3 regions of the Sporosarcina sp. SAFN-010 genome follow, and region 3 is predicted to be linked to each of the others. Evidence: riboswitches for the same ligand, from Rfam matches in the RefSeq annotation. Region 3 holds a riboswitch; each other region holds the start of a gene.
The links. Region 3 has a riboswitch for S-adenosylmethionine ahead of ACR65F_RS07470 (cyclase family protein). Riboswitches for the same ligand answer to the same signal wherever they lie in the genome.
Positions count from the first base shown of each region.

Region 1: linked by a shared signal. The riboswitch ahead of ACR65F_RS04520 (O-acetylhomoserine aminocarboxypropyltransferase/cysteine synthase family protein) and the one ahead of ACR65F_RS07470 (cyclase family protein) in region 3 are both predicted to bind S-adenosylmethionine.
Region 2: linked by a shared signal. The riboswitch ahead of ACR65F_RS10650 (bifunctional homocysteine S-methyltransferase/methylenetetrahydrofolate reductase) and the one ahead of ACR65F_RS07470 (cyclase family protein) in region 3 are both predicted to bind S-adenosylmethionine.

Region 1 is NZ_JBPFDS010000002.1:335,010-339,681, reverse strand. Features, by position in the region: gene pepT (peptidase T) at 1-305, opposite strand, end outside; gene ACR65F_RS04535 (DUF2187 family protein) at 434-655, opposite strand; gene ACR65F_RS04530 (metal-sensitive transcriptional regulator) at 900-1,166, shown strand; gene ACR65F_RS04525 (hypothetical protein) at 1,307-2,218, shown strand; SAM riboswitch class I at 2,568-2,682, shown strand; gene ACR65F_RS04520 (O-acetylhomoserine aminocarboxypropyltransferase/cysteine synthase family protein) at 2,797-4,086, shown strand; gene ACR65F_RS04515 (BCCT family transporter) at 4,133-4,672, opposite strand, start outside.
Region 2 is NZ_JBPFDS010000008.1:89,995-94,666, forward strand. Features, by position in the region: gene metH (methionine synthase) at 1-754, opposite strand, end outside; gene ACR65F_RS10650 (bifunctional homocysteine S-methyltransferase/methylenetetrahydrofolate reductase) at 738-2,594, opposite strand; SAM riboswitch class I at 2,694-2,798, opposite strand; gene ACR65F_RS10655 (hypothetical protein) at 2,937-3,122, shown strand; gene ACR65F_RS10660 (biotin transporter BioY) at 3,247-3,855, shown strand; gene ACR65F_RS10665 (hypothetical protein) at 3,981-4,672, shown strand, end outside.
Region 3 is NZ_JBPFDS010000005.1:452-5,123, reverse strand. Features, by position in the region: gene ACR65F_RS07480 (methyl-accepting chemotaxis protein) at 1-665, shown strand, start outside; gene ACR65F_RS07475 (NADPH-dependent FMN reductase) at 823-1,398, shown strand; gene ACR65F_RS07470 (cyclase family protein) at 1,444-2,193, opposite strand; SAM riboswitch class I at 2,299-2,404, opposite strand; gene ACR65F_RS07465 (nicotinate phosphoribosyltransferase) at 2,704-4,173, shown strand; gene nadE (NAD(+) synthase) at 4,186-4,672, shown strand, end outside.

The sequences.
Region 1 (4,672 bases), on a different contig from region 3:
CTGCCGTCATAGTTGTCATGGCGCTGTGGATTCACATTTTTACCCGTGAAATCAGGTGATGTATCAACGTGCGCTAAGAATCCGATTACAGGGATCTCTTTGTCTGTATTCGCAGGAAGTGTTGCGAACAAGTAGCCGTTCTCATCCAGCGTAATGTCTTCCATACCTAGTGTTGTGAGCTCTTCCTTCAATAGATGTAACAAATCCCATTGGTTAGTGGTGGAAGGAGTTGTAGAACTCTTTTCATCAGACTCAGTGTCAATCTTTGCATAGCGGATGAATCGTTCCAATAGTTGTTCTTTCATCACGTCAAAAAATCCCCTTTCAATTCTATGTACTTGAGAGTCACCTCATGCAATCTGGGAATTAGGCAGACGACAAAACCGACAGAACTGGTGTGATCTGTCGGAGGTTGAAGTCGGTGCTCTCTAGATTATTCGACTGTATAATTTTTGTGAGCGACAACCGTCAGTGTGGATGCTGCTCCAATCAGATCGGCGTCCTCTTCAGAAATTTCTACAATAACGGAGTTTTCTAAGATCTTGTGGATTGCCCCTAAAACGAAAACATCATTACGAGTGAACGAAATTTTTTCGCCAATTTTACGTGCTGCGATAAAATCAGAGACAGGATGCTCTTTACGCGGAAAAGCCAAACGAATCCCTCCTCTAGTCTGTTTCGATATCTTTCGTATTGTGAAGACCCATGGCCATTCAGAAAAACAGACAGTGTGTTGTGCGGTTGGCCCGGTGGTTTGGAACATAAAAAATTGTAATACTTCCATAAGTATAGCATAATTCGAACAATTTCGCGCTTTTCTTGTCGAAAGAGGTGGAATTGATTGACCTTATACCAGAAGGGGTATATTATGAACGTAGTTAAGAGAGGTGGCCAGATCCATGGAATACGATGCAAAGGTAGTCAATCGTTTAAAACGAATAGAAGGTCAAATTCGCGGTGTCCTACGGATGATTGAGGCTGGTGATGAATGCAAAGACGTCATTACACAGTTGTCTGCGTCTCGCTCAGGAATCGATAGGACCATCGGGTTAATTGTGAGTACGAATCTGATTGCCTGTATGGAAAACGAAGAGCTTTCGGATAATCCGCAAGCAAAGGAGACGCTTGTAAAAGAAGCTGTCGACTTATTAGTAAAGAGCCGCTAACTGCAGGCTCTTTTTTTTGTGGGCTGAAAAATTAAAACCTTCTTACAGTTTTCTCATCAAGTCCTAATAATCATCTCAGAGTCCTCTCAGACTGTGGGGTTATGATATAAGTATCCCAAAAGGAAAAGGAGAGGAACAAGATGAAAAAGACATTGATCACAGCAGTAAGTGCACTACTTATTTCCGCAGGAGGTGCGAACGCAGCGACATTTGCACATGCAGATCAAAACGCAGATGCACAAAGCTCATACGCACACGTACAACACAACTCGAACTACGGTCAGCAAGTAAACCAAGACATCACAGGTCTGGAAGAGTACGCATCAGTTGCTTCCGTCATCGACCCAACTAGCTTCACTACACGTGTTACTGAAGACAACGTGTCCAACCGGGTAATTCTTTTCTCTGATAACTACGGTCGTACACAGTACAAGAGTGTCTTCGTGAAAAAGACAGGACTTCTGAAAGTCATCAACTTAAAAGGTGGTGGAGTTGTCCTTGAAACGACTGTGAAAGCAGATGCACCACAAAAACCAGAAGTGAAGCCTGAGCAGCCGGGAAGTGCTATTAGCGTCCTCCCTGAGTACAAAACACTGGCTTCAGCAGTAGACTTGACTGCTTTGACACCTGTCATCGTATCAGATAACTACAATAACCGTACGATCCTATTGAAAGATGCGAACGGTCAGGGACAATATAAGAGTGTCTTCGTGAAAAAGACAGGTCTATTAAAAGTCATTAACCTAAAAGGCCAAGGAGTTGTCATTGAAACAGTCGTAAAAGAAGACGCAGCAACACCAGCTCCTGAAGCGAAACCTGAACAGCCTGCAAGCACAATCAGTAGCCTGCCTGAATACAACACACTCGCAGCTCACGTTGACCTAAGCACACTCACACCAGTAGTTGTCTCTGATAACTACAACAACCGCACAATCCTATTGAAAGATGCAAACGGACGCGAGCAATTCAAAAGCATCTACGTGAAACGCACAAACATGCTCAAAATCATCAACCTAAAAGGCGGCCAAATCTTTTACGGCGCAGCTCAATAATTAATTCTTACCCGCAGACCGAAGTCTACCAAGACTTTGGTTTGCGGGTTTTCTATCTCTTTCTTCTCTTTACCTGTTTCATGTGGTTCGTTGTCATATTAGGATCCGTTGATTGTAGTGGAAGACGGCGACTCCGGAGGGATGCTAATGGAAACAACCTAAGTTCGCGGCGTCCTGCCGCAACGGTTGCATGACCTACATCCTGTAGGCCCGCATCCGACTGTAGTGGAAATCAACCCCGTAATAGTGTTGATTGTTAAACTATCAAATAATTTAGATTTAACTGTTGACTTTCTATTTTCAACCAAGTATACTCAGTTCCAAGATGGAAAACTGAATAAGTCACAAACTCTTATCAAGAGCGGCGGAGGGACTAGGCCCTGCGATGCCCGGCAACCGGCAAGCTTACCAGCTTGCAAAGGTGCTACTTCCTACAGATCTATTATGGATCTGAAAGATAAGGGGAAGTGCCAGCAATGGCAGATCCTCTTCTATAGGTAGAAGGGGATCTTTTTAGTTTCCCCATCACCCGTCCGGTGTGCGCAGTTCCATCAATCTAATTTCCGGAGGTTTTGTAAATGACGAATTTTCAACCCGAAACACTTTTGCTGCACGGTGGTCAAGAACCCGATCCAACAACTGGATCACGAGCTCTTCCTATCCACAGAACCACATCATTCGTATTTCGTGACACGGACCACGCCAAAAACCTTTTTGCACTGCAAGAAGCTGGCAACATCTACACACGTATCACGAATCCAACAGTCGCAGTATTTGAAGAACGCATCGCGTTACTCGAAGGAGGCGCTGCAGCCGTTGCACTCTCATCTGGTATGGCGGCAATCGCGTTCTCAATCTTGAATATTGCAGAAGCTGGTGACGAAATCATTGCAGCAGCCAACCTTTACGGCGGAACGTACAACTTATTTGCCACAACGCTGCCGAAGTATGGGATCACTGTAAAATTTGTCGACTCAACTGACCCGGAAAACTTCCGTAGTGCTATTACGGAAAAGACAAAAGGTATATTTGCTGAAACAATCGGTAACCCGAGCTTACAAGTGCTCGATATCGAAAAGGTTGCATCGATTGCACACGAAAGTGGCGTTCCACTTTTAATCGACAATACATTTGCGTCCCCATACGGATGCAATCCGATTGAATTTGGCGCTGACGTTGTTATCCACTCTGCCACGAAATGGATTGGCGGTCACGGAACAACGATTGGCGGCGTAGTGGTAGATGCAGGAAAGTTCGACTGGACGCAAGGCAGATTCCCTGCTTTCACGGAAGCGGACGAATCGTATCACGGATTACGCTACGGCATCGACACGGCAGGCGCTGCATTTGCGACAAAACTCCGTGTCCAAGGACTTCGTGATTTCGGTCCATGCCTCGATCCTGACAGTGCATTCAACTTCCTACAAGGCTTGGAGACGCTTCATTTGCGAATCCAACGTCACGGAGAAAACGCACAAAAGGTCGCACAATTCCTGAAAGAGCATCCATCTGTTGAATGGGTTACCTACACGGGTCTCAACGACCATCCAACAGCAGAACTTGCCAAGAAGTATTTGAAAAATGGAGCAGGGTCCATTATTGTTTTCGGAATTAAAGGCGGGCGTGATGCAGGACGTCGTGTGATCGACAACGTTGCTGTTTGGTCCCACGTAGCGAATGTTGGAGATGCAAAGTCGCTAATTATCCATCCGGCTTCAACAACGCACCAACAGCTTTCTGGCGAAGACTTGAAAAATTCAGGTGTTACTGAGGAACTCATTCGTCTCTCAGTGGGACTTGAATCAGCAGACGATATCATTGCTGATCTAGCACAAGCGATTGAGAAGGCAGCTCCCGTTAACGTATAATTACAGAAAAAACACCCGAGTCCTCATTTGGATTCGGGTGTTTCGTTTATTTATGTCTAGGGTGTTTGTTGTGTTTCAAATCTTTTTGCAACTCTTTGAAAAGGGCCGTCACCATAAACAGGATGATGAACGAAAACGGAAGGGCTGCGATAATTATCGTATTCTGCAGGGCGGAAAGACCACCAACAGATAGTAAAATAACCGCAATTCCGGATTGGATTAATCCCCAAATCATTTTCACACTGTTAGGTGGGGTTAACGAGCCATAAGTCGACTGCATCCCAAGTACAAAGGTCGCTGAATCCGCCGATGTGATGAAGAACGACGTAACCAGTAAGATTGCAAACGCAGATGTTAGTGTGGACCAAGGCAACTGGCTAAACATCTGGAAAATCACAAGTTCCGTATCAACGGATGCAAGATCCGCGACGCCGGACTTCTGAATTTCAATCGCAGTTGTCCCGAAAGCTGAGAACCAGATGAAACTAAGAATACTTGGAGCAAGCAATACACCCACCATGAATTCACGAATCGTACGGCCTTTTGACACACGAGCGATAAACATACTGACGAACGGTGCCCAAGA
Region 2 (4,672 bases), on a different contig from region 3:
GATAGCAACTGACGAATCCTGTCGCGAGCTCTGACAGCGAGCGTAAATGATCTGTCATGAATTCGGGTCCCGTAGCACAGTTCAGTCCGACTGAAAGGGGGTTAATATGCTCTATTGAAACGTAAAATGCTTCAATACTTTGTCCGGCTAATGTCGTACCCATCGGTTCAATCGTCCCGGATATCATCACTGGGAGTTCCCGTCCAGTTTCTTTAAAGGCTCGACGGATTCCGATCGTCCCAGCTTTGACATTCAACATGTCTTGACTGGTTTCCATTAAGAGGAGATCTGAGCCTCCGTCGATTAACCCTTTCGCCTGAACGTAGAAATCGTTTGCCAACTGGTCAAACGTAATCCCACCTGTCACGGACAGCGTCTTAGTCGTCGGCCCCATGGCTCCCGCAACGAATCGAGGACGATCAGGTGTCGAAAACTCATCTGCTGCAGCACGCGCAAGTTCTGCTCCGCGACGGTTAATCACATCCGCTTCACTACCTAAATCATAATCGTCTAACACGACAGGTGTACCACCGAACGTATTCGTACAGATGATATCAGCACCAGCCTCTAAGTATTCTCTATGAATTCGGGTCAACACATCGGGTTTTGTCAGATTCAAATATTCATTGCATCCTTCATACTCTTCACCGCCGAAGTCATCCGCTGCTAGATCAGCATTTTGTAGCATCGTGCCCATTGCTCCATCCATCACGAGAATACGTTTCTTCAATTCATCTTTAATTTGTTGTGGCATGGTGCACCTCTCTTTCTCTTATAGCGTCAATCTGGTTGATATAGTGCACGAGTTCGACAGTCATGTCATAACGTAAAAATGGAGTAATTAAGTAAATCCCGTTAAATAAAGAAGCTGCTGTGTCGATGAGTTCTCTAGCAATTTGTATACCTTCTGCAGTCGCCGCTTCACGATCATCCCCACATGCTCTCATGCGCTCCAGCACTTCATCAGACAACTTGATGCCTGGTACTTCATGATGCAGGAATTCAGCGTTACGAATATTCGTCAACGGCATGATTCCGATGAAAATCGGAGTATCTAAATGTTTGACGGCTTCATGAATTTCAATAATTTTTTCTTTCGTATAGACAGGTTGTGTGATGAAGTAATCAGCACCGCATTCAATTTTTTTCTCAAGACGTTTAACAGCTCGCTCGACGACCCGGACGTTCGGGTTGAAAGCTCCCGCTACTGAAAAGTTTGCCTTTTTACGTAAAGGACGACCGGAGAATGATATCCCTTCATTCAACTTTTTAATGAGTTGGAAGAGTTCTAGGCTAGAAACGTCATAAACGTCTGTTGCCCCAGGAAAGTCCCCAATCTTAGTTGGATCGCCTGTCACAGCTAAAATATCATGTATGCCAAGTGCGTCCAGCCCCATTAAGTGAGACTGAAGCCCAATCAAATTATGATCCCTGCAAGTGATATGGACGAGAGGGCGGACATCATCTTGATGTTTTACAAGAGACGCCATAGCTAGATTGCTAATCCGTGGGGAAGCTAGAGAATTATCGGCCATCGTCACAGCGTGTGCTCCAGCTGCTTGAAGTTGACGAGCTCCTTCGAAATAATTTTCAGTTTCCAAGTGTCGTGGCGTATCCAATTCAACAAGAATCGTACGCTCACGCTGAGCCTTTATGTGTAACGGCTCATAGCGAGTCGGTTCCGCATCTCGAATAACAATCGGCTTATGTGGAATAACGGCTTTTTCCGTAATGGGTGCAAGATTCGCCAATTGAGATTTCACAGCGACAATGTGCGCAGGAGTCGTTCCGCAACACCCACCGATTAGCCGAACCCCTTCATCCCGTAATAACCGTGCAGCGCGACCGTAATAATCCGTTTCAGAGACATAGACAATCCGTCCGTCTTCAACGTCTAGCAAACTCGCATTTGGATACGCAGATAAAAATGCCTTCTCAGGGAGTTCGACCCCTTCAAATGCTTGGATCGTATGGTACGGGCCTAGTCTGCAGTTCACACCTACGACATCCGCGCCAAATGCTTCTAACTGATGTAAAGCGTCATTCAATCGCAACCCATTCTGTAAGACGCCAGGTTCATGCATGGATACTTGTGCGATTAGTGGAATATCGGTCTGTTGACGGAGGTGCTTAACTACTGCAGAAAGCTCTTCAAAGTCATAATAAGTTTCCAGCAATAATCCGTCTGGATCACCGGCAAGCAGTGGTTCCGCTTGCTGTTGAACAATTGAGAGGACTTCATCTATGGTTGCATCGCTTTTACGAATACTACGGATGCCACCGATTGTACCGAGCACATATTGACCACCTGGAGCTGCAGCACGCTTGGCGATCGCAATTCCAGCTTCGTTAAATTCTTTTACACGATGCTCCAGTCCATAGCGAGCAAGCTTATAAGAGTTGGCACTGTACGTATTGGTTTGAATAATGTCTGCACCTGCATGTATATATTGTTCATGGATTCCTTGAATAACATCCGGCTTTTCTATATTTAATTGTTCATAGCAAAAGTCGAGTCCATCCGCATAGAGTAACGTTCCCATTGCACCATCAGCTGTCAGAACTTCTGTTTTTAATCGCTCAAGTAATTTCATTTCCCTATCATCCTTTCTTACGGCAGAGCGATGAAGCAGAGAATAATAAAAAAGCCTTCTACGTACGAAGAAGGCTTTGTCATATCAATGATTGTCTCCTCCTCATCTGCCGGACTACAAACATCCGCTGGAAGTAGCACCTGACCATATGGCTGGTTGCTGAAGCATCGACGGGCCAGATCCCTACGCTTCTCTTGATAAGAATGACTATTAAGTTGTGTGAATAATTTAACATATCATACCGTTGTTTGAGAGTTCCGTCAATAGATAATGTGTGAAGTGAACTGGGAGTTACCTAGTGTATGTGGTAAACTGTACGTACATGCAGGAAAGGGGATTGCTATGAGGGCGTTCAAATTTGTTATCCCGATGGTGTTATTAGTCGGTGGAGTTGCCTGGGTTATGCTCAACAAAAACTTTACAGACGTGCCCGTCATGTCTCGTTTTTATATTACACTTGGCGCAATGGTTTTGAGTGGTGTCATTTCCTTTTTCCTATTCCCTAAAGATGAAGGGAAAAGACGATAAACTGACAGAGAATGACTGTCAGTTTTATTATTGCTCGGATTTGGGTTAACCTTAAAATATATTAGGTTGACACATTGAGTTCTTCCTTTTATTCTATAACTATATAGTAAAAGGGGTGTTATAAATGGGAACAACAGCAACTATGAAACCAAACCGTTCGAAGACGATGATCGGAACGCTTGGACTTGTCTACTCAGCAATGTTTGCCGCATTGATGATGATTGGAGCTAATATTACATACTTTTTACCGGCCTTATCAGTAAGTGGCGTGCCAATTACACTGCAAACTTTCTTTGCTGTATTAGCAGGACTATTACTCGGAAGCCGATATGGGGCGGTCTCAATGACAGTCTACATGGCAATAGGTCTTGCAGGTGCACCGGTATTTGCGAAATTTAGTGGAGGTTTCGGTGAAATTGTCAGCCCGTTGTTCGGATTTATCCTTTCTTTTATTTTAGTTGCATACATCGCCGGCAAGATTGTAGAAAAGAACAGCACCGTAACAGGATTTGTTATCGCGGCACTTGTCGGATGTGTCATTAATTACCTGATCGGAACAAACTGGATGTTTGCTGCGTACAAGCTATGGGCGGCGGCACCGGATGCGTTCACGTACAAAATAGCATGGATTTGGATGCTGCCACCTTTACCTAAAGACATTATTCTCTCTGTATTGGCAGGAGTGTTCGGCCATCGAATGGCGCGCATTCTTAGAATGCGTCGCTCTATTTAACCACGCAAACCGATTTCTCAATTATAGAGAAATCGGTTTTTTCGTGTCCTATCAAAAAATGAAACGTTTTAGATGTGTCTTCCGTATAAGAGGAAGACCTTAAAAAACGGAAGGAAGACATGTGCATGATTCACTTACTCTTATTTTCTCTAATCGCAGGCATTATTGCCGCACTGCTGGCCGTCCCGCTGCATAGACGTGTCGGTTCGGAAGAAAAAGCAAATAGTTCCGGTTTCATGGTAGTACTACTCATTATTATTGCTGTAGTGATTGCGGTAGGCCTCTCTATTTTCTATTACACAACAAATCTAGACCAGCATTGGTCCTCGTTATGGGTTCTTTTACTCGCTGCAGCGATACTTGGAACAATATTAGATGGTGGGGTGTATCGGAAGGCAAAGGGTATCGTTGCAGGACTCGCGATCCTTGCAGGCATTTATATCCTCACCGCCCCATTATTAAATGCGGACACCAAGTACAAAGCGGTTGAAATGGATCAGCAAATAGAAATTGAAGCATTTGACGAAACTCAGACACCAGCGAGCGTGCCACCTAAATTTGCACGTAACAAAATGAAAAAAGCATTCGGGCAAGTACCGAATACAAGTTATTACGACCTTGGTCATTTACAAATTCAAAAGGTGAAAGATGATTATGTATATATTGCACCAGTCGAATTTTCAGGTTTTTTCAAATGGTGGAATGGCAAGACGACGCCTGGTTATTTCCGCATGAGCGCCACGGACTCTGCGGATAATCCGAAGTTTGTATCGTCGGAAATGACGTATACCGAGACGTCTTTCTTTAACAAGCAAGT
Region 3 (4,672 bases):
AAGGATCCGGATCAGTGACACGTGTCGTGAATCATATGGAATCCATTCAGCATGAAACAGATTCTGCTTTCAATTATGTCAACCAGCTTGGTAGTAAATCTGCAGAAATCGGAAAAATTGCTGGAATGATTACGGATGTCGCAGAACAAACGAATCTACTTGCTCTAAATGCAGCAATTGAAGCTGCGCGTGCCGGAGAGAACGGAAGAGGATTTGCAGTGGTTGCTGATGAGGTTCGAAAACTCGCAGAGCAATCCTCGAACGCCGCTACTCAAGTAGGTACACTCATTGCGGCGATTCAGGAAGACATCGGGTATTCCGTCACAGCTATTGGAAAAGGAAATCAAGCAGTGAAAGAAGGAGCGAATCTCGTTCAAGAGACAGGACAGACCTTCCAACAAATTTCCGAAGCGATTACTAGCATTTCTGCTCAAATTGAAGATGTAACGAATAGTACCGAGAGAAACCGGATGGAGTCTGGACGTATTGCAGCAGTCATTGAACAGACCGCTACCATTGCGATGGATTCAGCAAATCATACGGAGAATATTGCAGCGACAGCCGAACAGCAAACTGCTTCCATGGAAGAAATCGCAGCTGCTTCAGAAACATTGGCCGAAATGGCACAAGGTTTGCAGGAGACGGTTCGTCGATTTAAGTTGTAATATAACAAATTTAAACTGTCCCTTTAAGCTCATAAGAGTCTGAAAGGGACAGTTTTTGTATGGTCCAAGTGTTATGAGCAAAATAGTTAAGAGTTAAATGAGTATATGCTATCCTTACATGGTAATTGAAATTCATTATCAGAAGGAGTTACTTAAGATGACAATACGAGTAAAAGCGATTATCGGAAGTACAAGCTCGACTTCCTACAATAAAAGATTGGTGAACTTCATGAAAAAACGTTATGCTGATCGTTTGGACATTACGTTAGTTTCGATTAATGATGTGGAAATGTTTTCGGTCGATCATGAAAGTGAACCGCCTACAAATGTTCGTGCATTTAAAGAGAATGTAAAAGATTCGGATGCTGTGTTATTTGCAGTTCCTGAATATAACTTCTCCATCCCTGGCGCTATGAAAAATGCGTTAGACTGGTTATCCCGTGGAGGAGAAGCGACATTACGTGATAAGCCTGCATTCATCGTAGGTTCATCAATGGGCGTGTTCGGTAGTGTGCGAGCGCAAATCCATTTACGCGAGATTTTGTCCAACCCAGGTCTTTCTCCACTGATTTTGCCAAACAATGAAGTGTACATTGGGTCTATTCACCAGAAGTTGAATGATCAAGATGAGTTAACAGACGAATCGACAGTTGCCTTCTTGGATTCTGTAGTTGACAACTTCGTGGACTTCTACGAGCGCATGACAGAAATGCATGCATCGAAAAAAGCATAATAAAAACAAGCATTCTGTGTAAAACTGCAGAATGCTTGTTTTTTGTTAGGGGAGAATTGCGAAAGAGCGCACAGGGAATCCCGATGCCTTTTCAGGTTTTGGAACGATATTAAAGATGATAGCCCCTTTTGTCGGGAGTTTGTCTAAATTCGTCAAGAGTTCGACTTGGTACGTATCTTGTTCAAGTACGTAGTATTCTCCATGGAGCGCTCCATTTTTTCGGAAGTCTGCAGCAGAATCGGTGTCAAATGTTTCGTGTCCAACGGCTTTTACTCCCCGGTCCTCAAAAAGGAATTTCAACGCATCCAATCCCCAGCCTGGAATTCTGTTATTTCCATCTGCATCTTTATTGCAGAAACTTTGCGAATCTGGCCAGCGTTTGCTCCAGTCAGTACGGAGTGCTACGAATGAGCCTGCTTCGATCGTCCCGTGTTCTTTTTCGAAGTCTAATAAATCGTTTTTCGAACAAGTAAAATCATGATCAGCTTCCGCATCTTTCGATTTGTCGACAACGATTAATGGAAGGACGAGCTCTTTTAACTCGAGTTCTTCTAAGTAGCGAGTGTCCCGGACAAAGTGGATGGGTGCATCGATATGGGTTCCGTATTGACCTGCAAAGCTGAATTGCTGTGCAAAGAAACCGTCATCGTGGTTAAAAAGCGTTTTGAACTCAGCATCTTCAAACATGAAGAAGTGTGGAGATGTTGGACCGAATGTATGAGTGAGGTCCACCCATTCTTTTGCCTTTAACGTAGTGAGTGCAGTTAACAAATCCGTTTGTGTTTGTGTTGTCATCTCATTCCCGCCTTTTCTTTAGTGCCGAAAACCGGCTATTTTATACAAAAAGAAGACCCTCTTATGACTAATAGAGGGCCTTCTGCGCATACTGCATGAAGTCAGCTCTCATCTCGAGATGCATCTGCACCTCCTGGAATTAGCACCTCGGCCTTAATGGCTGGTTGCTGAGACATCGTAGGGCCAGTCCCTCCGTCTCTCTTGATAAGAAATGTTTATTGAATTGTTTGAAAAATGATTATTCTGATAGTACCATGCCTTCTTATTGAAAGCAATAGGGACCAGATGATTTCTTTCTCTGGGGAATTTGATATACTTACATATAGTTTGGAAATAGTTCAGTGGGCATCCTTAAAGGGCGGGATTTGTTTTGCTAAGACGTGTTATTGGAGGAGCTGTTGGACCAGAAGTATTTAACGAATGGTCAACTGAATGAGTTATAAGGAAGACGAGAAAGGGTAAGTAACGTTATAAGTGGTCTACATAACCTATTGGAAGAGGCGAATTAGTGTGAGCTCAAACTATACAGATGATAGCTTTGCATTACATACAGATTTATATCAAATCAATATGATGGAAACGTACTGGGCTGAAGGCATCCATAACAAAAAAGCGATTTTTGAGCTGTATTTCAGAAAATTGCCGTTTGGAAACGGTTATGCAATTTTTGCCGGACTAGAGCGTGTACTCAATTATTTAAGAGATCTGAAATTCACTGATAGTGATATCGCATATTTAAAAAACGAATTGCACTATAAAGAAGATTTTCTCGATTATTTAAAGGACGTCCGTTTTACGGGGAATCTCTATTCCATGAAAGAAGGAGAAACCGTATTTGGAAACGAACCAATTCTGCGAGTTGAAACAACCTTAGCAGAGGCGCAGCTTATTGAGACGGCACTCTTAAATATCGTCAATTACCAAACGTTGATTGCTACAAAGGCAAGTCGTATAAAGCAAGTCGTGAAAGACGAAGTGGTGATGGAGTTCGGTAGTCGTCGTGCACAAGAAATGGATGCGGCTGTTTGGGGAGCTCGTGCTGCAGTAATTGGAGGCGTAGAAGCAACCAGTAATGTGCGCGCTGGCAAGCTATTCGGTATCCAGGCGAGCGGCACGCATGCCCATTCCCTCGTGCAAGCTTACAAAAGTGAATACAAAGCGTTTCACTCATACGCCAAACGTCATCGTGACTGTGTCTTCCTTGTTGATACGTATAACACGTTAAAAATTGGCGTGCCGACTGCTATTAAAGTGGCGAAAGAACTCGGAGATACCATTAACTTCATAGGCATTCGTCTAGATAGTGGAGACATCGCATTTTTGTCAAAAGAAGCGCGACGTATGTTGGATGAGGCAGGATTTAAGGATGCGAAAATCGTTGTGTCGAATGATTTGGATGAATACACGATTCTCAACTTGAAAGCTCAAGGGGCACAAGTGGATATTTGGGGAATCGGAACAAAACTCATTACCGCATATGACCAACCAGCGCTAGGTGCTGTCTACAAGCTCGTTGCGATCGAAGGCGAAAATGGTGAGATGGTGGATACCATCAAGATATCATCCAATGCTGAAAAAGTGACAACGCCTGGACGAAAGAAGTTATATCGGATTATTGATAAAGAAAATGGAAAAGCTGAGGGAGATTACATCACGATGTATGATGAGGATCCTAATGCAGAAAAGCGTATTAAAATGTTCCATCCCGTTCATACATTCATCTCTAAGTTTGTAACGAATTTTGAAGCCAGAGACCTTCATGAAAAAGTCATCGACAATGGACAAGTGATTTATGAAGTGCCTTCAACTCAAGAAATTCAACAATATGCCAAAGACAACTTGAATTTGTTATGGGATGAATACAAACGATCCCTGAATCCGGAAGAGTATCCTGTCGATTTAAGTCAGAAATGTTGGGATAATAAAATGAGGAATATTCAAGAAGTCCAGGAGATGGTAAGCGACTTCATAAATGAATAGGAGGGATCAGGTATGAATAACTTACAACAGCAAATTATTCAAGAATTACGTGTGTTACCAGAAATCGATCCTCAAAAAGAAGTACGGGTCTCAGTGGATTTCCTAAAGTCGTATTTGAAGAAAAACACGTTTTTAGAAGGCTACGTACTTGGGATTTCCGGAGGTCAAGACTCGACTCTTGCTGGAAAGCTCGCACAGGTGGCAGTAGATGAATTGAATTCAGAAGTTGGTACGGATCGCTATAAGTTCGTCGCAGTCCGGTTGCCGTATGGCACGCAATTTGACGAAGATGATTGTCAGGATGCATTGCGCTTCATAAAACCTACTAGTACGTATACCGTGAATATTAAAGAAGCAGTCGATGCTAGCCGCCGCGCACTTGAAGCGGCAGGGATTTCCTTGTCTGATTTTGAAAAAGGCAATGAAAAAGCTAGAGAACGTATGAAAGTCCAGTTTTCAATGGCTGCGTTCCATCATTGTGTAGTGATTGGTACTGACC